Regions from separate parts of the Candidatus Pelagibacter sp. PS_17 genome, predicted to be linked through region 1. Evidence: riboswitches for the same ligand, from Rfam matches in the RefSeq annotation. Region 1 holds a riboswitch; each other region holds the start of a gene.
What was found. Region 1 has a riboswitch for S-adenosylmethionine ahead of AC5SML_RS04100 (homocysteine S-methyltransferase family protein). Riboswitches for the same ligand answer to the same signal wherever they lie in the genome.
Positions count from the first base shown of each region.

Region 2: linked by a shared signal. The riboswitch ahead of AC5SML_RS03380 (O-acetylhomoserine aminocarboxypropyltransferase/cysteine synthase family protein) and the one ahead of AC5SML_RS04100 (homocysteine S-methyltransferase family protein) in region 1 are both predicted to bind S-adenosylmethionine.
Region 3: linked by a shared signal. The riboswitch ahead of AC5SML_RS01785 (homocysteine S-methyltransferase family protein) and the one ahead of AC5SML_RS04100 (homocysteine S-methyltransferase family protein) in region 1 are both predicted to bind S-adenosylmethionine.

Region 1 covers NZ_CM182073.1:763,875-774,243, reverse strand. Annotated here, with positions in the region: gene AC5SML_RS04140 (ATP-binding protein) at 3-1,046, shown strand; gene AC5SML_RS04135 (substrate-binding domain-containing protein) at 1,162-2,178, shown strand; gene pstC (phosphate ABC transporter permease subunit PstC) at 2,296-3,696, shown strand; gene pstA (phosphate ABC transporter permease PstA) at 3,689-4,948, shown strand; gene pstB (phosphate ABC transporter ATP-binding protein PstB) at 4,948-5,715, shown strand; gene phoU (phosphate signaling complex protein PhoU) at 5,718-6,416, shown strand; gene phoB (phosphate regulon transcriptional regulator PhoB) at 6,416-7,096, shown strand; gene AC5SML_RS04105 (DUF1737 domain-containing protein) at 7,182-7,388, shown strand; SAM riboswitch class V at 7,684-7,748, shown strand; gene AC5SML_RS04100 (homocysteine S-methyltransferase family protein) at 7,815-8,876, shown strand; SAM riboswitch class V at 8,880-8,944, shown strand; gene AC5SML_RS04095 (OsmC family protein) at 8,949-9,500, shown strand; gene AC5SML_RS04090 (NAD(P)/FAD-dependent oxidoreductase) at 9,618-10,369, shown strand, end outside.
Region 2 covers NZ_CM182073.1:644,031-654,399, reverse strand. Annotated here, with positions in the region: gene thiL (thiamine-phosphate kinase) at 1-777, shown strand, start outside; gene AC5SML_RS03430 (sodium-translocating pyrophosphatase) at 864-2,969, shown strand; gene bamE (outer membrane protein assembly factor BamE domain-containing protein) at 2,977-3,441, opposite strand; gene AC5SML_RS03420 (ubiquinol-cytochrome C chaperone family protein) at 3,440-3,907, shown strand; gene rpmF (50S ribosomal protein L32) at 3,915-4,097, shown strand; gene plsX (phosphate acyltransferase PlsX) at 4,112-5,113, shown strand; gene AC5SML_RS03405 (integration host factor subunit alpha) at 5,113-5,415, shown strand; gene AC5SML_RS03400 (MerR family transcriptional regulator) at 5,405-5,782, shown strand; gene AC5SML_RS03395 (50S ribosomal protein L33) at 5,784-5,975, shown strand; gene AC5SML_RS03390 (chorismate mutase) at 5,978-6,268, opposite strand; gene AC5SML_RS03385 (COX15/CtaA family protein) at 6,311-7,321, shown strand; gene AC5SML_RS03380 (O-acetylhomoserine aminocarboxypropyltransferase/cysteine synthase family protein) at 7,314-8,642, opposite strand; SAM riboswitch class V at 8,647-8,715, opposite strand; gene rplM (50S ribosomal protein L13) at 8,855-9,316, shown strand; gene rpsI (30S ribosomal protein S9) at 9,318-9,767, shown strand; gene argC (N-acetyl-gamma-glutamyl-phosphate reductase) at 9,802-10,369, shown strand, end outside.
Region 3 covers NZ_CM182073.1:335,040-345,408, reverse strand. Annotated here, with positions in the region: gene moaA (GTP 3',8-cyclase MoaA) at 1-830, shown strand, start outside; gene moaC (cyclic pyranopterin monophosphate synthase MoaC) at 831-1,376, shown strand; gene AC5SML_RS01835 (hypothetical protein) at 1,379-1,648, shown strand; gene AC5SML_RS01830 (molybdopterin synthase catalytic subunit) at 1,648-2,091, shown strand; gene msrP (protein-methionine-sulfoxide reductase catalytic subunit MsrP) at 2,088-2,993, shown strand; gene msrQ (protein-methionine-sulfoxide reductase heme-binding subunit MsrQ) at 3,018-3,587, shown strand; gene AC5SML_RS01815 (DUF779 domain-containing protein) at 3,584-3,931, opposite strand; gene adh (aldehyde dehydrogenase) at 3,977-5,527, opposite strand; gene AC5SML_RS01805 (DUF1244 domain-containing protein) at 5,825-6,070, shown strand; gene AC5SML_RS01800 (molybdenum cofactor synthesis domain-containing protein) at 6,071-6,571, opposite strand; gene AC5SML_RS01795 (sulfite exporter TauE/SafE family protein) at 6,590-7,336, shown strand; gene AC5SML_RS01790 (2OG-Fe(II) oxygenase family protein) at 7,366-7,956, shown strand; SAM riboswitch class V at 8,045-8,108, shown strand; gene AC5SML_RS01785 (homocysteine S-methyltransferase family protein) at 8,118-9,026, shown strand; gene AC5SML_RS01780 (DMT family transporter) at 9,019-9,906, opposite strand; gene AC5SML_RS01775 (YbaK/EbsC family protein) at 9,903-10,369, opposite strand, start outside.

The DNA.
Region 1 (10,369 bases):
TTATGAGCTCTGATATTAAAATAAAAGATCAAAAAATGATATTTCTTGATGAGATGATGGATCAAGTAATTATCCTTGATAAATTTAAAAATGTTTTTTTTGCAAATAAAAGCGCTGTTGCTAGATTTGGTAATGATATTATTGGTAAAAATATTTCATTAATTTTAAGAGATGCTAATTTATTAGAAAGTATTGATCTTGCAATTCAGGATAAAAGTTCACAAGTTTTAGATGTGGAAATTAAACTTCCTATTTTTCAATTCTATAATGTAAATATTATCTCTGAGTCTTTAAATGAATCTGAAGATGAACATTCTGTAATAATATTTTTAAAAGATTTAACTGAAATATATAAGACACAACAATTTAAATCAGATTTTGTTGCTAATGTTTCTCATGAGTTAAGAACACCCTTACAGTCAATTAAGTTAGGATTAGAGACAATAAATGATGGTCATGCTTCAAATGATTTTGAAATGCAAAAGAAATTTTTACCCATTATGATGCAACAAACGGAGCGTATGGAAAATTTGATTAATGATTTACTTTCATTGTCAAAAATCGAATTACAAGAACATATTAGACCCACCACTGAGTTAGATTTAAAAGAAATAATAACTCACGTGATTAAATTGAATTCAGAGCTTGTTAAGAAAAAAAAGATAAAAATAGAAAACAATATTACAGATGATACTTATAAAATTTCTGGAGATAGAAATAGATTAATAGAAATTTTTACTAATTTAATTGATAATGCTTGCAAGTATAGCGATAGTGATACTGTCATTAAAATTTCCTTGGTTAAGAAAATGGACACTATTTTGTTTTCTATTAAAGACCAAGGGGTTGGAATTCCTAAAAAATATTTATCCCGAATCACTGAGCGTTTTTTCAGAGTAGATCCTGCAAGAAGCAAAGATGCAGGGGGTACTGGTTTAGGTTTGGCTATTGTTAAACATATAGTAAATCAACACCGTGCAACTATGGATATTATCAGTACTGAAGGAAAAGGTACTGAATTTACCATTGAATTTCCAAAAGTATAAAATTTTAGAAGATAATAAAATATTCTTTGTCATAAAAGTTTCATAAACTTGTAATAAAATTGAAACAAAGAAATTTTATAAGAATTAAATATAAATAAACAAAGGAAAAATAAAAATGAAAAATGTTAAAATTATTTTATCAATCTTGACGGTGATGCTATTTGCGTCAAATGTTCAAGCAAGAGATCAAATCCGGATAGTGGGGTCATCAACTGTTTATCCATATGCAACTGTTGTTGCTGAAAATTTTGGTAAAACAGGAAAATTTAAAACGCCCGTAATTGAAAGCACTGGAACGGGTGGTGGTATGAAATTATTTTGTGCTGGTGTTGGCACTGATCACCCAGATATTACTAATGCATCAAGAGCTATAAAATCTAAAGAAAAAGCATTATGTGAAAAAAATGGTGTAACTGAAATTATAGAAATTATTGTAGGAAATGACGGTATTTCTTTAGCTCACGCAGTAGATTCTCCAGATTCAAATTTTACTAAAGAACAACTTTGGAGAGCACTAGCAAATGAAGTAGATGTAGATGGTAAATTGGTTGCTAATCCATATAAACAATGGAGCGACATTGATCCATCACTTCCTTCTAAAAAGATAGAAATTCTTATTGCCCCACCAACATCAGGTACAAGAGATGCATGGAATTCTTTAGTAATGAGCAAAGGTTGTTCTAAAGAGGCAAAAGCACTTTTTGGTGACAAAGCTAGTAGCGAATGTACTAAAATCCGTGAAGACGGTTATGCAGTAGAAGCAGGTGAAAACGATACTCTAATTGTTCAAAAACTAGCATCAAATCCTGACGCATACGGCTTTTTTGGTTATAGCTATTTAGTTGGCAATAAAGACAAGGTGAAAGCTGCAGCTATAGAAGGAGTTAAACCTAGTCTTGAAGGTATTCAAGATTACTCATATCCAATAGCTAGACCTTTATTCTTTTATGTAAAAAAAGCACATATTGGAGTAGTTCCTGGAATTGACGCATTTATTAAAGATTTTACGTCAAAAAAAGCAATGGGACCAAGAGGTTACTTAGCTGAGATCGGTTTAGTACCTTTAGCTAAAGCAAAATATGATGCTGTAAGAACTGCAGCGGTCGAATTAAACACTATTAGCATCAAGTAATTTAAATTCCTCAAACACAATCAAGGCCAGAATAAACTTCTGGCCTTTTTTATTAGTACAATTTGTAGTTTAAAATTGTAACAAATCTGTAACATTAAAACTGTAATACATAAGCTCATGAATATTATAATTTTATTATTAGTTACAATATTTAGCTATCTATCATTTTTATATGGTCGCTCTAGAATTAGAAAAATTACATCAACACAATCTATAAAGATTAACGCTCTACCAAATTATTATGGTTATTATCTAGCTTTATGGTGCGCGTTACCAGCATTAATTATATTATTATTTTGGTCTATATTTGAACCAGCGATTATTAAATATTTGATCTCACAAACTTTAATTCAAAACGATTTAAATTATTCCAGTGACCAACTTAATTTACTTTATCAAAAAATTAGATCACTTTATGAGGGTAATTTTTCAGGAACCTTAACTGAAGAAATTAAAATAGGTGTTAAGAATTATGAAAATTTACAAACAATTGCTCAAAATTCTAAAATTGTTTTATTATTATCAACTTTTATTGCTGCTATCTCATATGGGATTTTTAGAATTTCAAAAAATAATAAAGCAAGACATGATGTTGAAAAAATTTTAACAGGGTTACTTTTTGTATGTTCTCTAGTTGCTATATTAACAACAATGGGAATTATTTTCTCTCTTTTATTTGAAAGTTTAAAATTTTTTTCAGCAATTAATATTTTTGATTTTTTGTTTGGAATGAATTGGAGTCCTCAAAGAGCTTTCGTTAGTGATGCCTCAGCAATTACAGCTTTAGAATATGAAAATTTAAAAGGTGCTTTTGGTTCTGTTCCTTTATTTGCTGGTACAGCATTTATAGCTCTGATTGCAATGCTTGTAGCTGTTCCTATTGGATTATTTTCTGGAATTTATATGGCAGAGTACGCAAGTTCTAAAGTTAGAAAATATTCTAAACCAATTATTGAAATCCTGGCTGGAATTCCAACAGTTGTATATGGCTTTTTTGCAGCGCTTACTGTTGGCCCCTTTTTTAGAGAATTAGGTGAAAAGTTAAACTTAGAGGTATCTTCTGAAAGTGCTCTTGCTGCAGGATTGGTAATGGGGGTTATGATTATTCCTTATGTGTCTTCATTATCTGATGACGTGATTAATGCAGTCCCTCAATCTTTAAGAGATGGATCTTATGCAATTGGAGCAACTAAATCAGAAACTATTAAAAATGTTGTAATTCCTGCTGCATTACCAGGGATTGTGGGCTCGGTTTTATTAGCTGTATCAAGAGCCATTGGTGAAACAATGATTGTGGTAATGGCTGCTGGTTTAGCCGCAAATCTAACCATTAATCCACTTGAGTCTACCACTACCATCACCACTCAAATTGTAATGTTATTAATTGGCGATCAGGAGTTCGATAGTCCAAAAACACAATCTGCTTTTGCATTGGGCTTAACACTTTTCTTTGCAACATTAATTTTAAACTACATAGCCTTAAGATTTGTTAAAAAATATAGAGAAAAATATGAATAAAGAGCAACGATTAAAAAAACGACATAATGCTGAAAAAAGATTTAAGCTCTATGGATTAACTTCTATTTTACTGGCAATTTTTTTTGTAATCTTTTTATTAAATGCTATCTTTTCAAAAGGCAGTGGCGCATTTTTAAAAACAACTATCGATGTTGAGGTAAATTTTGATGCTGACACTTTAGAATTAAGTGAATCGCCTCCACTCGAAGATTTAGAAAATACAGATTACTATGAACTAGCAATTGATAGTATTCTTAAAGTAAAAAAAGTTAATGGTTTAACTGAAGAAAAGTTATTAATTAATTTATTTAGTCCTGATTATGAATATGAAATAAGAAACTTTTTACTTGATAATCCAAAAGCTTTAAATCAAACCACTGTATTAAAACTAACTGCATCAGATGATTTTGATCAATTGCATAAAGGTAATTACCCTAGAGAACTTCCAGAAGAGCGAAGACGGATTAATAATTTTCAATTAAATCTTTATGACGAATTAGTTAATGAAGGAAAAGTTAATAAAATATTTAACTCATATTTGTTTACTAAAGGAGATTCAAGAAACCCTGAACTTGCAGGAATTGGTGGAGCCTTAGTGGGTTCATTTTTTACCATTGTAATTACTTTATTATTATCTTTTCCAATCGCTATTGCAGCTTCAGTTTATTTAGAGGAATTTGCTCCTAAAAATAAAATTACTGATTTTATAGAAATTAATATAAATAATTTAGCAGCAGTACCTTCCATTGTATTTGGATTATTAGGTTTGGGTATTTTGCTTGGGACCTTTCATCTACCAAGATCAACTCCATTAGTTGCAGGAATTACTTTAGCCTTAATGACTTTACCAAGAATTATTATTCCATGTAGAGCTTCCTTAAAAGCAGTACCTCCTTCAATTAGAGAAGGAGCGCTTGCAATTGGCGCATCTAAAGTTCAATCAGTTACGCATCATGTTCTGCCTTTAGCAATTCCAGGCACTTTGTCAGGAACTATTATTGGTTTGGCCCAAGCGCTTGGGGAAACAGCGCCCTTAATATTGATTGGTATGGTTGCTTTTGTGGTCGATATTCCATCTATTCCAACGGATCCATCAGCTTCGTTGCCAGTACAGGTTTATTTATGGTCTGAACAAGCAGAAAGAGGGTTTGTAGAAAAAACATCAGCAACTATTATGGTTCTTTTAAGTTTTTTAATTACATTAAATTTTATAGCAGTTTACTTACGACAAAAATTTGAAAGGAAGTGGTAATGAAAAATAATAAAATAAAAATTAAAAGCAGTAATTTAAATGTGCATTATGGAGAAAAACAAGCACTCTTTGATGTAGATTTGGATATCTATGACAAAGAAGTTACAGCTTTAATCGGTCCTTCTGGATGTGGAAAATCAACCTTCATAAGATGCATAAACAGAATGAATGATGTTATTGATATTTGTAAAGTTGAAGGATCAATTACAATAGATGATGAAGAGATCATTGACAAAAATCTGGATGTTGTAGGACTTCGAGAGAAAATTGGTATGGTTTTTCAAAAACCCAATCCTTTTCCAAAAAGTATTTATGATAATATTTCTTATGGACCAACCATTCATGGTTTAGCAGAAAATAAAACAGATATGGATGAAATTGTTGAGAATAGTTTAAAAAAAGCAGCTTTATGGAACGAAGTTAAAGACAGGTTAAATGAAGCAGGCACAGGTTTATCTGGAGGTCAGCAGCAAAGATTATGTATTGCAAGAGCCATATCAGTAAATCCTCAAGTTATTTTAATGGATGAACCGTGTTCGGCACTAGACCCTATTGCCACTGCTAAAATTGAAGAATTAATTGATGAACTTAAAAAAAGTTATACAATAGTCATTGTTACTCATTCAATGTCCCAAGCTGTAAGAGTTTCTCAAAGAACTGGCTTTTTCCATTTAGGAAAAATAATTGAAGTGGATACAACAGAGAAAATATTTAAAAACCCTGGAAATAAAATGACCCAGGATTATATTACAGGGAGGTTTGGTTAATTATGTCAGATATTACACATATTGTTAAATCCTACGAGGATGAATTACAAAGTTTAAATGATAACTTAATTAAAATGGGTAGCTTAGTTGAAGCTCAGTTGACAGACTCAATGGAGGCCATCATCAAAGTTGATAAAGAAGCTGCTGAAAACATTATTAAAAATGATGAAAAAATTAATGAGTTAAGAGCAACTATTGAAGAGCAGATTGTAACAGTACTCGTTAAAAGAGCCCCGATGGCAATTGATTTAAGATTAACTATTTCAACTTTAAAAATTTCAAGTGATCTTGAACGTATTGGTGATTTAGCAAAAAGTGTTGCTAAAAAGATCAAACCTTTACCACGCGATCTTCCAGAAGAGTTAATTGCCAGTTTAAAAAGATTAGGGGAGTTAGTTCAAAGACAATTGAAAGATGTTTTGGATGCTTATCTTAACCAGTCAAAAGAAGCTGCTGTTAAAATTTGGAAATCAGATGAGAGAGTAGATGATTTAACACATATCGCAATGAATGAAGTTGCAAATTTCTTAAGCAAAGATAAAAAAAATTTAGATCTAGCAACACACTTATTGTTTGTGACTAAAAATATTGAAAGAGCAGGAGATCATATTACTAATATCGCTGAAGCTTTATTTTATCTAATCGAGGGAGAGCATATTGAAGGAGCAAGACCTAAAGGTAAAGATTTTGATCCAAACTAATGAGCGTTAGCATTCATATTGTAGAAGACGAACAACCTATTATCACTTTAGTTAAATATAACCTTGAAAAAGAAGGTTATAAAGTTTCATCATCAGACAATGGCAATGAGGGTATTGAAGATATTAAAAGATTATTTCCTGATCTTGTTTTATTAGACTGGATGTTACCTGATTTTTCTGGCGTAGAAATTTGTAAAATTTTAAAAAAAGAAAAAAAATTTAAAGAAATTCCAATCATAATGCTTACTGCTAAGGGTGAGGATGAAGATAAGATTAAAGGGTTAAACTCTGGTGCAGATGATTACATCACCAAACCCTTTAGTTTCCCAGAATTACTTGCAAGAATAAAAGCGCTACTTCGAAGATCTAAGCCCTCATTAGTTTCTGATATTGTTGAATTCGAAGACCTTAAGGTGGATAGATTAACACGACGTGTTTTTAGAAAAAACAAAGAAATTCATTTGGGACCCAAGGAATATGATTTAATCAATTTTTTTATTAAAAACCCTAAACGTGTTTACTCAAGAGATCAAATTCTAGAGAATGTTTGGTCTGATAATATCAATGTTGAAACAAGAACAGTTGATGTTCATATAAGAAGACTTAGACAAAGTATTAATATTGATGGATTTAAAGAATTAATTAGAACCGTAAGATCAGCTGGCTATTCATTAAATTAGTAATGACTGTAGAAGCATAAAGACTTAAAATAATAATAATAAACTGAACGTAGACACATGATTTAGGACTTGTTAAGGTCTGATTATGAAAGGTTATAGATTTATTACAAGTGACGACACTTCAGAATTTTGCCATCGTGTAACGGAGGCCATATCCAATGGATGGAAATTGTATGGTGAACCCAAAATGACTTTTGATAAAAAAAGAGGAGTCATGCGTTGTGCTCAAGCAGTTATAAAAAATTCACCTCAGAAAAAGTATTCAAAAAAGATGAAGCTATCATTGATATAAATGGCAGATCAGATAATACCCTTTGTTTATATGCTAGGGATACTCTTATTAGTACTCCCAGCTTTTCTACAATCTAATTCTAAATTAAAGCAATTCTTAACTAATCTTAGTATTTGGATTGTCATTATTCTCATAATTTTAACTATTATTTATTTTTTCAATTGACAGTTTGAGAGAAAGTTGATTATATTTAGTTGCGCTGATTTAAGTTAAATTGCAGAGCGCGTTACAAATCCTGCTAAAGCGACGCTTCAACCACCGCTTTAGACAGGTGGTTTTTTTTTATCTTTCATAAAATTAAGCCGGGCAGTTGAACCATATTGTGCGCCCTGCATTTGCTTAAGCACTAAAAAGGAGAAAAGAGGCCTATGAATATAACCTCTTATTATTTTGTGACCTTTTTTCTCCAAAACAAGAGGAAAAAAAATGAGCACAAATAAATTAAAAGAAAGATTAGATAAAGGACCGGTTATATGCGCAGAAGGTTTTTTATTTGAGATAGAAAGACGTGGCTACATGTCATCAGGGGAATTTGTCCCAATGGTGTCATTAGATCATCCTGAAGTTTTAGAGAACTTACATAGAGAATTTCAACACGCAGGATCTGATGTAGTTGAGGCCTTTACTTATAATGGACACAGAGAAAAAATGCGTGTTATTGGTAAGGAAGAACTTCTCGAACCACTAAATCGTTCAGCATTAAAAATTGCTAAAAAAGTAGCACTAGATACTCCTAAAGGATCAAAACCAAATTTGATGGCAGGTAATATTTCAAATTCAAATATCTGGAAACATAATGATCCACAATCTCAAAAAGAAGTTGAAGGAATGTTTACAGAGATGATTGGTTGGGCCGTTGAAGAAGGTGCTGATATGTTAATTGGTGAAACTTTTTATTATGCTGAAGAAGCTTTTAAAGCTTTAGAAGTTATGAAAAAAACAGGTTTACCAACTGTATTAACCATATCCCCAATGGGTGAAAATAAAATGAGAGATGGAAAATCAGTTGTTGATACTTGTAAAGAGCTAGAGCAATTAGGGGCCGATGTTGTAGGTTTAAATTGTTTTAGAGGACCTGCTACTATGTTTCCTTTTTTAAAAGAAATTAGAAAAGCAGTTAAATGCCATGTTGGAGCTTTACCTATTCCTTATAGAACCAGTGAAGATTACCCAACATTTTTTAACCTACCGGACAGAAGTAATTGTGCATGTCCATCGCCTCATGGAAGAACGTTTCCAACAGCATTGGACCCACACTTTTGTAATAGATATGAAATAGGTAAATTTGCAAAAGATGCTTATGAGCTAGGTATTAATTACCTTGGAGTATGCTGTGGAGCAAACCCAATGTTGATTAGGGAAGTTGCTGAGTCAATTGGTTTAACTGTTCCAGCAAGTAAATATCGAGAGAACATGGAAAATCATTTTATGTATGGAAAAAATAAAAGAATTCCAAAACATATGACTGAATATGGAGACAAAGCGTAAATAAATTAAGAAGGGCATTTAACTAAATTGTGCGCCTGACATATGTCGAAGCACTAAAACAGGAGAAAAAAAATGAGTAACAATCTAAAAGAAACAATAAGCAATCTACAGAAGGATTTTACAGCCAACCCCAAAAATGCTTTGGTCCAATATGAAAGCAACTCAATTCTTAAAGAAGGACTTCAATCTGTAGTCACTCTTAGAGAGCATAAATTAGTTGTTGATGAACCCAAAAGTTTTGGTGGTAAAGACGAAGGTCCGAGCCCAGTAGAGTTAATATTAGCAGCGTTAGCAACGTGTCAGGAGATAACCTATAAAGCATTTGCTACAGCAGCGGGTATTAATATTGAGAGTGTTAGTGTTAAATTAAAAGGTGAATTAGATCTTCAGGGTTTTTTAGCTTTAAATAAAAACACTAGACCTGGCTTTCAATCCATCTCTGGTACTGTTGATATTAAATCTTCATCACCTAAAGCAGAAATAGATAAATTGATTGATACGGTAAATACACATTGCCCGGTATTAGATATTTTATCAAAAGGAGTTCCTATTAAATTGTTTCAAAAGGTTTCTTCAAGTTCTAATAATAAAGAGCACATAGAGCAAAGAGCAAGTGCTGCTTAACTAATCTAATTTAAGCCCTATGAAAATAGGGCTTAAGTCTTTTAAGTTCATTTCAAATCCTAAAAAATTAGAAGTTTGACTAGAATTAAGTATTAATTGCGTGCTAGGGTCTTGTTAATGAAAAATATTTATCATTCTGATATTTATCAATTTAACACCCCAGTTAGTAGTTATTGGGAAGATCATTCAAGCGAAAATTTAAATCTAGATAAACTTAATAAAGATGTCAGCTCAGAAATTGTTGTAATAGGTGGAGGGTACACTGGTTTATCCTGTGCAATTAATTTAATAGAAAATCATAATTTAGAGGTCATTTTAGTTGAAGCTGGAAAAATAGGTTGGGGGGCTTCATCTCGTAATGCAGGTTTCTGTTCTCTACCGCCAAGTAAGATGTCTTTTAAAAAGATGCAATCTATTTACGGCAATGATGAAACTAAAAAGTTCTTTAAAAACTCTGTTGAAGGCTCAAATTATACAAAAGATATTATACAAGAATATAATATTGATTGTGATGTAACGGGGGATAGTAATTACGTTGTAGCCCATCATCCAAATAAGTTTAAAGATATTCAAGAACAAGCCAAAGCTTACAGAGAAGAGTTTGGCATTGAAACTGAGATTTATTCAAAAGAAGACTTTGATAAAATTGGCCATGGTGGCACAGAGCAATTTGGAGCTTTTTCTTATAAACCTGGTTTTGCAATCAATCCTCTTAAATTTGTTAATGGCATTGCAAAATATGCTTTATCTAAACAATTAAAAATCTTCGAGCACACTAAAGTGGATAAAATTGATAAAGAGAATGGTGCTTATATTTTAAGGACGAAAGAAGGATCTATTCGATCAAAAAAAATAGTTGTTGCAACAAA
Region 2 (10,369 bases), 120 kb from region 1:
ATAATTAGATCATCAATTTCAGATTTAATATGCAAAGGTATTAAACCAAAATATTATTTTATTTCTGGTTCTGGTAATAAAAAAAGTTTTTCTAAATTAAATTTATCAAAAATCAGCAAATCACTTAATCAAGAACAAAATAAATATAAAATATTTTTAAGTGGTGGAGATACAGTTTTTTCTAACAAGTTAAGTTTTACAATTACTTCAATAGGTTTTGCCGATAATATTATCTATAGAAACAAAGCTAAACTTTATGATGATGTATATGTCTCTGGAAATATAGGAGACAGCTATTTAGGGCTATTAGTTTTAAAAAATAAAATTAAGCTTAATTCAAGATTAAAAAAATATTTTACTAATCAATATTTTATGCCAAATATTCAATTAAAATTAATTGATCAAATTAAAAAGTTTGCCAATACCTCAATTGATATATCTGATGGACTTATAGCGGACCTTGATAAAATGATTAATAATCAGAAATTATCTTATAAAATTTTTTTAAAAGATATTCCAATTTCAAGTAACCTAAAGAAGATACTTGCTCTTAAAAAACTATCTAAGATTAATTACATTTCTAATGGTGATGATTATCAGGTCTTATTTACAGCTTCTAAAAATAAGATGAGAATCATAAGAAAAATAGCTACTAATTGTAGAGTTAAGCTAACTAAAATTGGCACAATTCAAAGCCATGTTAAAAAATCATCCATTGTAGATGATGAAAATCGGCAAATTACCCTTAAAAATAAAGGTTATTTTCATAAGTTTTAAAAAGTTAAATATTGCCTTTTATTGCTTTTTTTGTATTGTCCGGACTTTAAAGAATAAAATTTAACAACCAAACAACCAAAGGCAAAATGAACTCACTAATAGAAACAATATTATTATTTACCATAGCAGCTGGATCTCTTTCAATCGTTTATGGTTTTTTTACAGGAATGAATATCCTTAACTCAAGTGCAGGAAATGCCAAGATGCAAGAAATAGCATCAGCAATTCAAATTGGTGCTAAGGCTTATTTAGCAAGACAATATAAAACAATTGCCGTGGTTGGAGTTGTTGTTTTAGTTATTATTTTCTTTGTGTTCAGTCCATTAGTTGGTTTAGGTTATTTAATTGGTGCTACATTATCAGGTATAGCCGGTTATGTTGGAATGTTAGTTTCTGTTCAAGCTAACGTTAGAACTGCTGAAGCATCAAGAAAAGGTTTAGCAAGCGGTCTTGCTGTTGCATTTAAATCAGGTGCTGTAACTGGAATGTTAGTTGCTGGATTAGCTTTACTTGCAATCGCAGTTTATTACTATTTTTTATTAAAAGCAGGTATTGATGACAGAGAAGTTATTAATGCATTAGTTGCATTAGGTTTTGGTGCTTCTTTAATATCAATTTTTGCAAGATTAGGTGGTGGAATTTTTACAAAAGGTGCTGATGTTGGTGCTGACTTAGTTGGTAAAGTTGAAGCGGGTATTCCAGAAGACGATCCTAGAAATCCAGCTGTAATTGCTGACAATGTTGGAGATAACGTTGGTGATTGTGCTGGTATGGCAGCAGATTTATTTGAAACTTATGCTGTAACAATTGTTGCAACAATGGTTCTTTCTTCGATATTTTTCTATGGTGATATAAATATGATGATCTATCCTCTAACTATTGGTGGGGCTTGTATTTTAACATCAATCTTAGGAACTTTCTTTGTTAAACTTGGAAAAAGTAAAAATGTTATGAACGCTTTATATAAAGGATTTGTAGTTTCTGCTGTTTCTTCATTAATAATTTTATACCCTGTTACTGATTATGTAATCGGATTTGCAAGCGAATATACTGTTAATGGTAAAAGTTTTACTGGTATGAGTTTGTATTACTGTGGAATAATTGGTTTAGTTATTACTGGACTATTAATTTGGATTACTGAATACTACACTGGTACTGAATACAGACCAGTAAGAAGTATTGCTAAATCTTCTACAACTGGTCATGGAACAAACGTTATCCAAGGCTTAGCTGTTTCTATGGAAGCCACTGCTGTACCAGCTTTAATTATTGTTGCCGGTATATTAGCAACAAATTCAATCGCTGGTCTTTATGGTATCGCTATTTCAGTAACTACAATGCTTGCATTAGCAGGTATGGTTGTTGCTCTTGATGCTTATGGTCCTGTAACAGATAATGCTGGCGGTATTGCTGAAATGGCTAAATTACCAAATAGTGTTAGAAAAACTACTGATGCATTAGATGCAGTAGGTAATACGACTAAAGCTGTTACTAAAGGTTATGCTATAGGTTCAGCAGGTCTAGGTGCTCTAGTATTATTTGCAGCTTATGTTGAGGATATCAAACACTTTTCAGGTGTAGCAGGTTCAAAGCTTGAAGGAATTGTCGTAACTTTTGATTTATCGAATCCTTACGTTGTAGTTGGGTTATTAATTGGTGGAATGCTTCCATATTTATTTGGATCAATGGGTATGCAAGCCGTTGGAAGAGCAGGTGGTGCAGTGGTTGTCGAAGTAAGAAGACAATTTAAAAAATATCCAGGTATCATGAAGGGTAAACAAAAACCTGATTATGCTAAATTAGTAGATTTATTAACTTTAGCTGCTATTAGAGAAATGATTATACCTTCATTATTGCCAGTTCTTTCTCCTATTGTTCTATACTTTGTAATACTAGCTATAGGTGGTCAAGTTGCTGCTCTAGCTGCAGTAGGTGCAATGTTGTTAGGTGTAATTATTACAGGTTTATTTGTAGCTGTTTCAATGACTGCGGGTGGTGGTGCTTGGGATAATGCAAAAAAGTATATTGAAGATGGAAATCACGGTGGAAAAGGTTCTGAAGCACACAAAGCTGCTGTAACTGGCGACACTGTTGGAGACCCGTACAAAGATACTGCTGGTCCTGCTGTAAACCCAATGATTAAGATTACTAATATTGTAGCTTTATTATTGTTAGCTGTAATTGCTGGCTAAGAAAAGGTTAATTTCTTTTTCTTTTACCTAAGGGGTCGTTAATTTTCTGTCTCATACTGGATAGAAAGTCGTATACAAATGTGTTTTTCTTGTATTGATTTTCAGTGGTTTGTTCTGCAAATTTCAATTCTTGCATATTAGTGAGATCCAGAAACTCTTTCGTTTCTAGAAGACCCATACTGTTGATTTCTAATAATAGAACATTGTTTACAATAATTCTTTCACTGCCAAATTTTGTAAGAGATGAATTATCTGTTTTTCTTTCAATATAAATCCATAAATCATTGTCAAAAGTACTTTTAGTTGATGGTGAACCTAATAATCTTAAAATATCGTTTTTATTTGACTGATTAACAGTAAGTTTTTCTTGTTTTTTATTTAAAAAATGAACACCGTGGTGTTTTTCAACTTTTTTTAAAGTACAAGCTGAAATAAATAATGATATTATAATAAATACAAATAATTTTCTCATGGATAAAAACTATATAAATATTTACAACAATTTAGTTCAATTAACTAGAAATAAAGATTTGTATAAAGATTTTAAAAACCAAGACACTTTTTCTGATAGATTAATATTCTTTTTACTTCATTTTGCTTTCTTTTTGAAAGTTTATAAGGAAAATAATGATAAAAAAATACTACAAGAGATTTATGATTTTACCTTCAGACAAGTTGAATTAAGCATCAGGGAAATTGGTTATGGTGATCAATCAATTAATAAAAAAATGAAAGATTACCTAAACTTATTCTATGGAATGATCGACAAAATTCATAGTTGGGATGAATTAGATATAGAATCTAGAAACTCTATTTTGGTAAATTTTTTAGATAATTCATCTAATATTGAGTATTTGGTTAATTATTTTGAAAATTATAGGTTAAATTTAAAAAATAATACTTTAAATTCTTATATAAAAGGTGTAGTTAAGCACTAATTTTATTATGGCTGTACCTAAACGAAAACAATCACCGTCAAGAACTGGAATGAGAAGAGCTCAGAATATGAAGTTCAAATCTACTAATATTGTTGAGGACAAGAAATCTGGAGAATACAGATTACCTCATCACTTAGATCTAAAAACAGGCATGTATAGAGGTAGACAAGTTTTAGATCCTAAGGAATAAAAGTCCAAAATTAAATGAGCAAAATAATAAAAATTGCAGTTGATGCAATGGGTGGAGATAATTCACCAAAAAAAATTATTGATGGAATTAATCATCATTATAAAAGTAACACTAATACTTTTTATCAAATTTTTGGTGATAAGGAAAAAATCCAAAATTATATCAATCAATTACCCACATCTTCATTTGAAATAATTCACACCAAAGATTTGGTTAAAGGAACTGATAGTCCTTTAGAAGGAGCTAAAAGAGGAAAAAATACTAGTATGTGGTTAGCCATTCAAAGTGTTAAAGAAAAAAAATCTGACATAGTTATTTCTGCCGGTAACACTGGAGCATTACTTGTTATTTCAAAACTTAATCTAAAGATGATTGAAAACATTGATAAACCAGCTCTTTCTGCTTTATGGCCAAATAAAAAGAATATGAGTGTAGTGTTAGATTTAGGAGCTAATATCGAATGTAGTCCAAAAAATTTAATTGATTTTTCTATAATGGGATCTTCGTTATTTAAATCGTTATATCCTGATGATACCGCTAAAGTTGCTTTATTAAATATAGGGTCTGAAGAAATTAAAGGTAATGAGATTATCAAAGAAACTTACCAACAATTAAATCAAAGAAATAACACTGACTTTGAGTTTAAGGGTTATATAGAAGGTAATCAGTTAATGAATGGCGATGTAAATGTTATCGTTGCAGATGGGTTTACTGGGAATATTGCTTTGAAGACAGCCGAAGGTACTGCAAATTTTATTACAAGTGAATTAAAGAAAGCCATGACAGGTAATATTTTTGGTAAAATTTCATCTTTACTAAATATTTCAAATTTAAAAAAATTTAAAGAAAGATTAGATCCCAGACTTTATAATGGTGCAATTTTCATAGGTTTAGATTCTCCAGTTATCAAAAGTCATGGTGGAACAGATTATATAGGTTTTTCAAACTCATTAAGTGTTTGCACTAGAATTGTCACTGGAAATTTAATAGAAAAGATAAGAAACAACATAAGTTAATGCAAAGAACCAACTTAACAAAAAAAGATCTTATAAATTCAATTTATATGCAAATTGGTTTTTCAAAAAATGTATCTGAAAATTTAATTGATGATTTTCTAATTACAATAGTAGACAATTTAAAAATAGAAAAAAAATTAAAGCTCTCTAAATTTGGTACTTTTTCTATAAGGGCAAAAAAAAGTAGAATTGGACGAAATCCTAAAACAAAAGAACAAACAACCATATCTAATAGAGATGTTGTTTTATTTAAAGCTTCTAAGGAATTTAAAGATTTGGTAAATTCTAAGAATGATTCATAAAAATAGTGATGCTTATAAGTCAATAGGTGAGGTTGCTAAAATTCTTGGTCTTGTAAATAAAAAAAAAGGAACCTTGAATACTCATACTATTCGATTTTGGGAGAAGGAATTTAAGCAAATTAAGCCAAAAATTTTAAATGGTAATAGAAGATATTATAATAATGATACTATTGAGGTTTTAAAAAAAGTTAAATATCTACTCAAAGATCAAGGAATGACAATTATTGGTGTTAAAAAAGTTCTTAATTCTGATAAATCATTAAAACTTGACGAATTACCAAATAATTCTATAAATGCTGATTATAATTTAAAAAATAAACTTAAAAAGATTTCCGATTTAATAAAAAAAATAAAAAGTTTAAAATAAAATGGCAAAAAAAACGCACGTTAAAGTTAGATTAGTACCAGAGGCTAAACCTGATAGTCCTTTTTTTTATTATGTTAAAAAACCTGCGGGTGGTGAAAAAGCTAAAGTTAAATTGTCTGCAAAGAAATATAACCCTTCTACAAGAAAACATGAAATGTTTGTGGAAAAAAAATTACCTCCACACAGTAAATAGTACTATTTTTTTCTAAAATTTCTTTTTTCGTAATCAATAAAAGACCAAATCATATTTTTCCAAATTCTATTAGTGATTTTTGGGTCAATATTAGTTTGTATTGATTTTTTTTTAATTTTTTTAAGTATAAAATTGATCCTTTTTTGATCAATTATTTCTTTTTTATGGATTTTTACTTTTAGCACTTCATTGACTAATGAAGATCTTTTTTTGATTAATTTAAGTAAATCATTATCAAGTTTATCAAGCTTAATTCTAATCTGATTTAGTTTTTTTTTATTTGTAGGCGACATTTATTCAATTGGTTATTAAGATAATTATTATAAGTATAATTTATGTTTGTAAATAGCGACAACTATATAAAATATTTAAAATTGTGGTTAATAACTTTATTTTCATTAATTGTTCTTATGGTAGCTGTCGGTGGTCTTACTAGACTAACAGACTCTGGTTTATCAATCACAGCTTGGGAGCTTTTTACTGGAATACTCCCACCTATGAATATTAATGAGTGGAATTTTTATTTCACAGAATACAAAAAAATTCCTGAATATAAAAATATTAACTACGGCATGTCCTTAGATGAATTTAAAGTAATTTTTTATTGGGAGTATGCTCATAGATTGTTAGCAAGATTTGTAGGTTTGTTTACTTTAGTGCCTTTGCTTTTCTTTACTCTCTATTTTAAAAAAACTCTGCATTATTCTAATAAATATTATTGGATTTTTTTTCTTGTGTGTCTTCAAGGATTCATCGGTTGGTATATGGTATCTAGTGGATTAATTGAAAATAATGACGTTAGTCACTTTAGACTTAGCATTCATTTATCTTTGGCCTTATTTATTTTATGTTTAATTTTTTGGTATATTTTAGATATTCATAAAATTAAGAAATTTGAAAATAAAATTCCAAATTTATTTTTATTATTCATACTTAAATTGATAGTTTTACAGATTGTTTTGGGTGCTTTTTTATCAGGTTTAGATGGTGGTCTTATCTATAATTCATGGCCTGATATGAATGGTAGTTTTTTTCCAAATGATGTTAGTTATGGTGATTTAATTACTACTCAATTATTTAACAACCCATCAATTATTCAATTTTTGCATAGATCAACTGCATATTTGCTTTTATTTTTTATAATCATTTTAAATTTTATCTATTTTAAAAAACAATATGATTTTAAATATGTATTATTTTTTGATGTTGCTATCTTGTTTCAAATTTTTTTAGGAATTATAACTTTGATTTCTGGTGTAGAGATTACATACGCTTCACTACACCAGCTAGGTTCAATATTAGTTTTGAGTTCTTATTTTTTGATATTATATAAAAACTCTAACTAACTGCTTTCAAATTCCCTTTAGAAGATTTATTTAAAGCTTGGTCTAAATCCTCAATAATGTCATCTATATGCTCAATACCAATACATAATCTTACGTATCCAGGAGTTACACCTGAGGCTAACAATTCTTTTTCTGTTAACTGACTATGAGTTGTTGTTGCAGGATGAATTGCTAAACTTCTTGCATCTCCAATATTTGCAACATGATAAAACATTTTTAAAGACTCGATAAATCTCTTACCTGCTTCAATACCACCTTTGAGCTCAATACCAACTAAACCACCATTTCCTTCATTAAGGTATTTTTTAGCACGATCAGCAATTTTACCTTCATGTTCTGTTGGATAGATTACTCTTGTTACTTCTTTATTTTTCTTTAAATAGTCAACAACTTTTGATGCATTTGAGCAGTGTTGTTTCATTCTAAGAGCAACAGTTTCAAGCCCTTGAATAATTCCAAATGCATTGTCAGGTGATAGGGCAGAACCAAGATCTCTTAGTAATGTAACCCGCGCTCTTACTGCAAAAGAAACATTAGCCCCAGTTAATTCTGGAACCACTTTTCCCCATATAGCTCCACCGTAACTTGCGTCAGGTTCGTTAAATAAAGGTTGTCTTTTGGGATCAGCTGTCCAATCAAAATTACCTCCATCAACTAAAGCTCCACCTACAACTGTACCGTGACCACCTATATATTTTGTTAATGAATAAACTACTACAGCAGCACCATGTTCTAAAGGTTTGCAAATTACAGGGGCAGCTGTGTTGTCCATTATTAATGGTATATTGTATTTTTTACCAATATCAGAAACTTCTTTAATTGGAAAAACTCTCAAATAAGGATTTGGTAAAGTCTCACCATAAAAAGCTCTAGTTTTATCATCAACAGCTTTTTCAAAGTTTTTTGGGTCAGAAGGGTCTGCATATCTAACTTCAATACCAAGTTTACTTAATGTATGCGTGAATAACGAAATAGTACCTCCATATAAATCCGTAGAGCTGACTATATTATCTCCAGCTTGTGCAACGTTTAAAATTGCAAAAGTTGATGCGGTTTGTCCAGATGCTACTGTTAAACAGGCTAATCCTCCTTCTAATGAAGCAACTCTTTTTTCAAGAGCATCATTTGTTGGATTCATTATTCTTGTATAAATATTTCCAAATTCCTTAAGAGCAAACAAATTCGCAGCATGTTCAGTACTATCAAATTGATACGATGTTGTTCTATAAATTGGAACTGCTACTGCTTTGGTTGTTGGATCACTTCTATAATCACCACCATGTATAGCTATAGTCTCAGGGTTTTGTCTTTTTGTACTCATCTTAATACTCCTTTTTTAGTACTTTTGCTTTATGCAAGGCGTACAATACAGTTCAAATGCGCCTACCGATAATGTGGGTAAAAAATCCTTTTTAGCAATAACTAGCCTGCAATAGGAACAAATCGGCTATATAAAAATATCATTTAAGCAAGATATTGCAAGGGAAATATAAAATTGACATTATATCTAATAATAGTATTAATCCTCGCACAATGACAAAATTTCTAAAAAGTGGTGATTTAAACAGTAACTGGTTTGAGATAGATGCTAAAAATGCTGTAGTTGGCAGATTGGCTTCTATTATTGCTATGATTGTTAGAGGAAAAAATAAAACAACTTTTACACCTCACATGGATGATGGTGATTTTGTTGTTGTTAAAAATGTTGAACAAGCAAAGTTCACAGGAAAAAAATTTAAAGATAAAAAATATTATAGACATACTGGTCACCCAGGTGGAATTAAAGAAATTACTCCTGAAAAGTTATTAGAAAAAAATAAACCTGGTGAAACATTAAAATTAGCTATTAAAAGAATGTTACCTGGGGGAGTTCTAGGAAGAAAACAGTTAACTAAAGTAAAAATTTATGCTGGTGAAGAACACCCTCATGCAGCACAAAACCCAAAACTTTTAGACCTAGGTAAATTAAACAGTAAAAATTTAATAAGAAATTAATATGGAAACAGCAGCTACACCAAATAAAATTTCTACAAAAAAACCTAAAATTAAATTAGATTTTAAAGATAGTAAATACGCAACTGGTAGAAGAAAAAAATCTATTGCAAAAATTTGGGTGAAAAAAGGTACAGGCAAAATTTACGTTAATGGCAGAACTATGGATGAGTATTTCACAAGTGGAAGTCACAAAATGCAAATCACAAGACCATTTGAGATTATAAACCAAGCAACTGATTACGATGTAAGATGTAGCGTAGCAGGTGGTGGTCACACAGGTCAAGCTGGTGCAATGGTTCATGGTATTGCTAAAGCATTAATCTTATTTGATTCAGAGAATAGAGCAGTACTTAAGACAGAAAAACTTAATACAAGAGACTCTAGATCAGTTGAAAGAAAAAAACCTGGTCGTAGAAAAGCAAGAAGAAGCTTCCAATTCTCGAAAAGATAATTCTTTTTTAACTCTAAACTGCTATAATAAAAAAATGCCTAAGCTTAATGTTTTAGTTGCTGGATCTACAGGTTATATTGGTGTTCAATTAATTAAATTATTAGTTAAACACAGCAATGTTAACATTAAATATCTTTGTGGTAATACGTCTGTTGGAAAAAATATCTCTAGTTATGAAAAATCATTAAGTTCAAAAAAATTACCTAAAATTATTAGATACAATAAAGAACTTTTAAAAAACATAGACCTTGTTTTTACAGCTCTACCTAATGGTGAAGCACAAGATATTTCAAATGATTTATTAAAACACAATATATTAATTGATTTAGCTGCAGACTTTAGACTTAATAAAGCATCAAATTATCTAAAATGGTACAAACAAAAACACAGATCTGTCAAAAATATTAAAAAATCAATTTATTCATTACCAGAAATCAATGGTGACAAATTAAAGAAATTTAATATTATTGGATGTCCAGGTTGCTACCCAACATCAATACTTTTACCACTTATTCCATTAGTTAAGAAAAATTTAATAAAAACAGATAATGTTATTATAGATTCAAAATCTGGTTACTCTGGTGCTGGAAGAGGTGTGCATA
Region 3 (10,369 bases), 430 kb from region 1:
CAAAAGCATTGTCTGAATTAGGTGTTTGTAAAATTAGATTAACTGGTGGAGAACCAACAGTTAGAAAAGACTTTTTTGATATCTTAAAAGATATGAAGCAAAATTCCAATATACCCAAAGTAACAATGACAACTAATGGTTATCGTTTGGACAAAATTGCAGAACAATTATTTGAAGCTGGTTTAGATGGAATAAATATTAGTATTGACAGTTTAAATAGAGAAACTTTTAAAAAACTAACAGGACATGACAGGCTTAATGAAATTTTAGAAGGCATAAAGATTTTACAAAAACTAGATTTTAAAAATATAAAAATTAATGCCGTTTTACTCAAAGGTATTAATGATACCCATGAAGAGTTTAAAAAATTTGGAAATTTCATAAAAGATAACAATATTGATTTTAGATTTATAGAATTGATGCAAACTGGTGATAATTTAGAATATTTTAAAAAAAATCATGTTTCCTCTAAATTATTCAAAGATTATTTAGAGAAAAATAACTGGATACCGCAAACTTATGGGAAAGATGCGGGTCCTTCATTAAATTTTATACATCCAAATTTTAAGGGTAAATTTGGATTAATTGCTCCTTATACTAAAGATTTTTGCCAAACTTGTAATAGATTAAGAGTTACCTCTAGAGGTGATTTAAGATTATGTTTGTTTGGTAATACCGGAATTAGCATCAGGCATTTATTGCAAGATGATGCTCAAAAAGATGAACTTGTAGATCTTATCATAAAACAATTGCATCTTAAAAAAGAGTCACATTATTTAGAACTTGGAGATACTGGAATTACTCCAAATTTATCTAGTACTGGAGGATAAATGGCAAACTTAAAAGTGATAAACGAAGAAAAATTAAAAGACTGGGCTAAAGAAATTTTTAAAAAAAATTCTTTTAACATGATTGATGTTTCATCAAAAAAAGAAACATTTAGAAGAGCGTTAGCTTCTGGTAAAATTTATGTAGGAAAAGAAGTTTTTAATCTAATTAGAAATAAAGAAATGCCTAAAGGTGATCCGATCACTTTAGCTGAAGTTTCAGCAATTTTAGGTGTTAAAAAAACTAGTGAATTAATTCCATTATGTCACCCACTTCCAATAGATCATACTGCAACAAAAATTATCATGCATGAAGATGATAGCTCTTTAGAGGTTTTTTGTGTTGTGTCAGCTGTTGCAAAAACTGGTGTTGAAATGGAAGCTATTATGGGAGTTAATGCTGCATTAATTACAATCTATGATCTTAGTAAAATTGTAAACCCACATCTTAGAATTGATAATGTGAAATTATTAATTAAAGAAGGTGGAAAAAGTGGTCTATGGATCAATCCTGATGGACTACCAGAGTTTTTAAAAGATATTTTTTAAACATGAAAATTAAACTTGAGTTATTTGGAGCAAGTAGAGATTTTAGCAATAAAGATTACTTAGAATTTGATCTTAAAGAAAAAATTGAAATCAAAGATTTAAGAAGAGAAATCATCGATTACTTGGATATTAATTTTAAAGGTAATGAAGATTTTATAAAAATAGTTAAAAGCTCTGCTTTTTGCTCTGAAGATAATAATATTGTTAATGATAATTTTAAAATTACAAAAGATCAAAAAATTGGGATTATACCTCCAATAGGCGGTGGCTGATGTTACATGCAAAAATTATAGATATTGAAAAAAATAAAATAAAAACTTCTGAAGCAGAAGCATTTATCAAATCATCTACATACGGAGCTTCAATTATTTTTACAGGAAATGTAAGAAATATTAATGAAAATAAAGAAGTTATTGGTATAGCTTATGATAGTCATGACGAACTAGTACTAAAAAGTTTTGAAGAAATTTATAAAGAGACTACAGAAAAACTTAAAATTATAGATAAAGCAGTCTTTATAGAGCATATAAAGGGCTATGTGGGGCTTGGAGAAACTAGTATAATTATCGCAGTTGCCTGCAAACATAGAGATGAAGCTTACGTATTATCTAGGTATATAATTGAAGAAATCAAAAAAAGATCACCTATTTGGAAAAAAGAACATTATAAAAATGATGAAAGTGAATGGTTAAAAGGTAATCCTATTAAAAAATGAAAAAATATAAACATTCAGAAATTACACCAGAATTAATTTACAATAAAAGAAGAAAATTTATTAAATCAATTGGGCTTGGTGTTGGTTCAATATCTTTGAGCAGTATACCATTCTTAAACAATGCTTATTCACAAAATAAAACTAAGCTAACATCATATGAAGATATTACGACGTATAACAATTATTATGAATTTGGTACCAGTAAAAGTGATCCTTATAGAAATTCACAAGAATTTATTACTAAACCTTGGAGTGTAACTATTGAGGGGGAAGTAGAAAATCCAGTTACGATTTCAGCTGAAGAAATAATTTCTTTATTTCCTTCGGAAGAAAGAATCTACAAACTAAGGTGTGTTGAGGGTTGGTCAATGGTTATTCCTTGGATGGGATTTTCTCTAAGTAGGTTACTTAGTAAAGTATCTATTAAAAATACTGCAAAATTTGTTGAATTTGAAAGTGTTTATGACCCTGAACAAATGAATGGCCAAAGATACCCTGTTCTAAATTGGCCTTATAGAGAAGGATTAAGAATTGATGAAGCTATGCATCCTATAACAACAGTTGTTACTGGGCTTTATGGAAAAACATTGCCTAATCAAAATGGAGCTCCATTAAGAATTTTTGTTCCTTGGAAGTATGGTTTTAAAAGTGCAAAAGCAATTGTTAAAATAAAATTAGTTGAAAATATGCCTACATCATCTTGGATGAGATCGTCCCCAAGAGAATATGGATTTTATTCAAATGTTAACCCAAATGTTTCTCATCCAAGATGGTCACAAGCAACAGAACGTGTCATAGGTGAAGGTATTTTAGCTCCTAGGATTGAGACTGAAATGTTTAATGGGTATGGTGATGAAGTTGCACATTTATATTCAGGTATGGATTTAAAGAAAAACTTTTAGATACATAAATTTGTTTTATAAAACATGCAGAAATATATAAAAATACCAATTTTCTTTTTTTGTTTACTGCCAATATTAATCATTGTTTATCAAATTATTTTTAATCAATTAGGTCCAGAACCTGTGAAAAAAATAACACATGTAACTGGTGAGTGGACACTTCGTTTTATCATAATAACTCTTGCAATGACTCCTTTACAAAAATTTACTGAATTAAATTTTTGGATTAGCTATAGGAGAATGTTTGGGTTGTTTGTTTTTTTTTATGCATCAGCACACATGATGACATATGTTGGCATAGATTATCGTTTTGATTGGTCTAGTATTGGAGATGATATTATAAAAAAAAAATTTATATTTGCTGGATTTTTAGCTTGGCTTTTATTAGTGCCACTTGCTCTTACTTCATCTAAACGAATGATAAGGTTGTTGAGAGATAAATGGAAAAAACTACACAAGCTTGTTTATATAATTTCTTTATTAGGAATTATTCACTACTTATGGTTAGTTAAAGTAGTTACAGTTGAACCCTTAATCTATCTTATTATTATAGTAATTTTACTTACACTAAGAGTTAAAATGAAATTTAATTAATTAATTGATTTTTTTTCAGGAACGCAAATCTCAGATCTTGTTAAAAATCTTCTGCCAGTTCCATTGTCTAAAGAAAACATTCCACCCATACCTTGAATGCAATCAATAATTAAATCTGTATTTTTCCATGCTTCATGTTGAGTTTCACTTATGTAAAAAGGAATACCACCAATTTTTCCAACTAAAACATCGTCATCACTTACTAAAAATTCTTTAACAGGGTAACACATTGGAGCACTTCCATCACAACATCCACCAGATTGATGAAAGAGTAATTCTTTACCATGATCTTTCTTTAGATCTTCAATTAGTTCTAAAGCTGAAGGGGTTGCTGAAACTTTCATAGTTATATGGCCTGTAGTTTAATACAGGCCATTATAATATATCTGTTAAAAGAAGCCTAATTTTTTCTCACTGTAAGACACGTGTAAGTTTTTCACCTGTCTATAATGATTAAGCATCATTTTATGTGTTTCTCTACCGATTCCAGATTGTTTGTATCCTCCAAAAGCAGCATGAGCTGGATAAGCATGGTAACAGTTAGTCCAAACTCTACCAGCCTGGATTCCTCTTCCCATTCTATAAGCAATATTCCCATTTCTAGTCCAAACACCTGCTCCTAAACCATAAAGAGTATCATTAGCTATTTCTAATGCATGAGCTTCATCTTTAAATTTAGTAACAGATACAACTGGTCCAAAAATTTCTTCTTGGAAAACTCTCATAGAGTTATTGCCTTCAAAAATAGTAGGTTGGATATAATTTCCTTTTTCCAAACCACTGTTTAAGTTAGCAACTTCACCACCACATAGAACTTTGGCACCTTCTTTCTTACCTAAATCTAAGTAAGATTTTATTTTTTCCATTTGTTCTAATGATACTTGAGCACCAATCATAGTTTCCATTTTTAGAGGATTGTCCTGCTTGACTGCTTTCGTTCTAGCAACTGCTCTTTCCATGAACTTATCATAGATAGATTCTTGGATTAACACTCTACTAGGACAAGTACAAACTTCACCCTGATTAAGAGTAAACATTGCAAAACCTTCAAGACATTTATCAAAGAAATCATCATCTTGATCCATAACATCTTCAAAGAAAACATTTGGAGATTTTCCACCTAATTCTAAAGTTATTGGAATTAAGTTTTGTGATGCATATTGCATGATCAAACGTCCAGTTGTAGTCTCACCTGTAAAAGCAATCTTTCTAATTCTTTTAGAAGAAGCTAATGGTTTACCTGCTTCAAGACCAAAACCACTTACAACATTAACAACTCCTGGAGGCAATAAGTCTCCAATAAGTTCCATTAATAGTAAGATTGATGCAGGTGTTTGTTCAGCTGGTTTTAAAACTACACAGTTACCTGCAGCAAGTGCTGGTGCAAGTTTCCATGTTGCCATTAATAATGGAAAGTTCCATGGTATAATCTGTCCAACTACACCAAGTGGTTCAGGTATATGATAAGAATATTCACTATTACTTATCTCTGAAACCGAACCTTCTTCTGCCCTGATTACTCCAGCAAAATATCTCCAATGATCAACAACTAATGGTAAGTCAGCTGCCATACACTCTCTAATTGGTTTTCCATTATCTAAACATTCAGCAGTAGCTAATAGTTCTAGATTTTTTTCAATAACATCAGCTATTTTAAGTAGCATGTTAGATCTTTCAGTTATTGATGTAACTCCCCAAGTAGGAAAAGCAGCATGTGCAGCATCTAATGCAGCCTCAACATCTTTTGCATCTGACCTTGGAACGGAACATATAACTTCATTATTGATTGGACTTACGTTGTCAAAATATTTACCTGATTTTGGTTCAACGAATTTTCCTCCTATAAAATTTCCATATTTTTCTTTAAATGGAAATTTGACATTTAAGTGAGACGTATCTAGTAACGGAGATCGTCCACCTTTTACTGTTTCTGTGCTCATTTTTATCCTCTCTCTTTTATTATTATTCTTAAGCTTATTTTTTTTGATTGGTTTGTGTAACTTCTTTTTAGTCACACTCTTTTTAACTTTTTTAATAATTTTAGATTTTTTTTTAACTTTAGGTTTTGACTTTTTGGCTGTTTTCTTTTTTTTACCAGCCATCTTTTTTTTAATAGCCATAAAATATTTAAACAAAAAAAGATGATAATATCTATATTTTAAACATTAATTTTTCTACTTAAGATTGAATACAGCCTACATCTTGTGCTTAATTGAAATGTGTCTAATATTTTAATTATGAGAGAAGATAAAAAACAAGAATTACAGTCTGCTACATTTGAAAGATTGCTCAAACATCTAGATAAACGAAAAGATGTTCAAAATATAGATATTATGAACCTTGCTGGCTTTTGCAGAAACTGTTTATCAAAATGGTATCGAGAAGAAGCAGAGAAAAAAGGTATTGAAATTTCAGACTTAGATGCACGTGAGCATGTTTATGGTATGCCTTATTCTGAGTGGAAAGAAAAATATCAAAAATAATTATTTTTCCTTAAGTCTTGGAAATAGTTCTACAAAATTACAAGGTTTATGATTTATATCTAACTGATGTTTTAAAATTCCATCCCAGGCATCCGTTACTCCCCCTGAAGAACCTGGCAAAGCAAATACATATTTGCCATTAGCTAGTACTGCACAAGCCCTAGATTGAATGGTCGATGTACCAACTGTTTTTAAACTTATTGTTCTAAACACCTCTCCAAAACCTGGTATATGTTTGTCAGCTATCTCGTTTACTGCCTCTGGTGTAATATCTCGACCTGTAAGCCCAGTGCCCCCTGTTGTAATTACAACATCTATTTCAGATTGATTAATCCAATCTTTAAGGATTTTAATAATGTCATCTTTGTTATCTTTACAAATTTTTCTATCTATTAATTTATGTTTAGCCTCCTCTATTTTTTTTACTAAGATCGCACCAGACTTATCGTTCTCAAAAGTTCTGGTGTCCGTAACAGTTAAAAGTGCTATATTTACAATCATAAATTTAAAATAATTTTCATGATTATATTATCATTTTTATTTCTTCTAACAGCAACTTTATATTCAAGTGTTGGCTTTGGTGGTGGCTCTACCTATCTAGCCCTTCTATTAATTTGGGATATTCCTTACTTGATCTTTCCTGTAATTGCTCTCTTTTGTAATATTATTGTCGTATCAGGAAATTGTATAAATTATATTAAAGCTGGAAATATCAATTTTAAGATCCTTACCCCATATTTGATATCATCTGTGCCACTTGCATTCATAGGAGGATCTTTATCAGTAGATAAAGAAATTTTTGAAATTTTACTTTTTTTAGTCTTAGCACTAGCAGGAGTTCTACTTCTCATGAAATTTCAATCTTTTGATCAAAAAATTGAAGTTTATAAAAAGATACCAAAAATATTATCAATATTAATTGGTGCATCTATTGGATTTGTGTCTGGTGTAGTTGGAATTGGTGGTGGAATTTTCTTAAGCCCTATATTGTTATTAATTAGAGTAGATAAAGCAAAAAACATTGCAACAGCAGCATCATTATTCATACTGATTAATTCTTTATCAGGACTTGCTGGCCAATTTACAAAGGCATCAACAATAAATGGAATTTATGATTATTGGCCATTATTTTTTTTTGTTTTAATAGGCGGCCAGCTTGGAAACTATTTAAATCTTAAAATTTTTCCTGCAAGAATATTAGCTCTAGTGACATCAGGACTTGTCATATTTGTCGCTATTCGAATGGGACTGAAGTTGTTTGCATAACAGAAGTATTAAATTATTATAGAAAGATTATGAAAATATTTAGAGCATTTGGACCCACTATAGGAAAAACAAAGTTATCCAAAAAAATTATTACTATATTAAATAATCACATTGATAAGTCTCAATTATCTAAAAAAAATGATTATAGCTCTAAACTTGCAAGTCAAATTAGGAATGAAATTAAGATACCCAAAACTTTAATTAATAAGAGTTTGTCTAAAGAATTACTAAAAAATATTAAAGTTTACCTTGATAAGTCAGGCGTTAAAAAAATTAAAGAAATTAAGATAATAAATCTATGGGTGGTTAGGCAATTAAAAAATGAATATAATCCAATTCATTATCATGAAGGACAACTGTCAGGTGTTGGATATCTTAAAATCCCAAAAGATATGAATCAAAATAAATTAGTTAAGAATAAAAAGATTAAAACTAATGGAACTATTGATTTTATTAATGGTCAAAAAAACTTTTTAAGTAAAAGTATCTATAATTTAAACCCTAAATTAGGAGACCTATTGATTTTTCCAAATTATTTAATGCACACAGCTTATCCATTTAACGTTGATGGTGAGAGAAGATCCTTCTCATTTAATGCTAAAATATTATTCAAGAAGTGATTTACTAATCAGTCTAATAGATATATAAATATTTTACCGATTTGATCCATATTGCAGGTGCTAACTGCTAAAAAGGAAATCATTATATAATTGGTAAAGGTAGTTGAACTGTATTGTGCACCTTGCATAGAGCTAAAGCACTAAAAAAGTAAGGAATAAAAATGGATATTAATTTTTTTAAAACAACACGAATTTTAGATGGTGGTATGGGACAAGAATTGTTAGCTCGTGGTATGAAGCCAAACGGCACATTGTGGAGTGCAAATGCTGTTTTAAAAGAAGAATACCATCAACTCTTACTAGACACACATTTAGACTTTATTAAAGCGGGTGCTGAAGTTATTGTTACAGCAACCTTTACTACTAGACGAATAAGATTACGTGATAATAAAATTGAAGATAAGTTTGAATACTTAAACAAAAAAGCTGGTGAAATAGCTCAGAAAGCTAAAGAACAACATCCTAACGTGTTAATTGCAGGCGGTCTTCCACCTCAATATTTAACATACGAAGAAGATACAAGACCAGATGATGAAATTAAGCAAAATTTTTATGATCAAGCAAAATTATTAGATCCTTATATTGATTTTTTTTACTTAGATGTTTTGTCTAGTGTAAAAGAGTTTAAATTAGCAATTGAAGCAATTGAAGAATTTAATAAGCCATACTTAATAGGTGCTCACATTTCTGAAGGAATAAATCTTCCAAGTGGTGAAAAAATATCAGATATTATTAACAATATTAAACATAATAATTTACTAGGATTAATTTTATCCTGTGTTTCACCTGAAAACTTTTATGAAAATTTAGAAGAAGTAAAAAATTTAGGTGTTCCGTTTGGATTTAAGCTTAATGCTTTTGTGACAACTAATCCTAAAGATGGTTATACTAATAGTTATAATGTCAGTAAAACTGGTAACCCAAATGAATTTTTGGGTCAAAGAAAAGATTTAACACCCGAATTGATGGCAAATTTTGTTAAAAAATTTAAAAATGCTGGTGCTACTATTTTAGGTGGATGTTGCGAAACAAGACCATCTCATATTAAAGAAATGGTTCAGTTTAAGTAGTTTTTTTTTGATCTGCTTTTTTAACAAAGTAAATTCCAACAACAACTGCTAATAAAGATAATAAAATTTTAGGTGTTATTATTTCTTTTAAAAAAATATAACTCAATATAGTACCGAATATTGGAATTAAGTAAGAGACTTGTGATTGAAATATAAGACCATTATCTTTTAGAATTTTAAATCTTAGCAACCAAGCAACACCTGTTGAAACCATTCCTAAATAAACTACTGATATTGTAGATTCAATGCTTGGAATTGAATTCCATGGTTTTTCAATAAAATAAACAAATGGTATTAAAATTAGGATAGCCCAAATTAATATAGAGCCTGTTACATTTTCATTTTTTTTCTTACTAATTTTAAGAGTTAAAACTCCTCCAATAACATAACAAGTTGACCCAAGCAATATTAATAACGCAGAAATAAAATTACTATCATTTATTAATAAATTATCTGAAAACAAATAAATAATACCTGAAAAACCAATTAGTATTCCAAAAGTTTTAACTAAATTGAACTTTTCATTTTTTGTATAAAAGTGACCCAATATTGTTGAACTCAAGGGTGTTGTTGACATTAAGATTGCTGCCAAATTACTTTGTACAGATTTTACACCGTAAGCTATTAAGAAAAAAGGTAATACCAAATTGACAAATCCTATTATAGCAAACCAATACCAATCTTTGGAAAATGCTTCAATCTTAATTTTTTTATAAAAGCATAATAATAATACTGGAATTGATCCAAAAAAAACTCTCAAGAATGCAATTGTAATTGGTCCAAAAGATTCTGTTGCAATTTTGATATTAAAAAAAGCTGATGCCCATATTAAAGCTAAAACTACTAATAATGTATAATCAATTAATCTAGGTTGTCTCATTCAATTATATCTTCAACTTTTCCATTCGTAATCTTTTGAATATCGTTATAGTTTGTTTTAAATACACAGTTTGGATGTCCTGCTGCAGCAAACAATTCATTAAACCTTTCTAAAGAATTGTCTATTATAATTTCAATTCTCTCTAAATGCCCAACAGGTGAGACACCCCCTATTGTATAGCCCGTTTGTGTCTTAACTTCTTCTGGTGATGCCATTGAAATATCTTTTTTATCTTTAACTTTTTTTAGTTTATTTAATGAACACCTCTTATCGCCTGCTACTAAGCATAATATAAAAGTATTTTCCGCTTTAAATAATAAGCTTTTGACAATTGCACCTACATCACAAGCTAAAGCTGTTGCTGCATCCTGTGCTGTTCTTGCTGAATTTTCTAAAACTATTACCTCTAAGGATTGGTCAAAGTTTTTAAGAAATTTTTCAGCTCTTTTAACAGGTTCTTTAT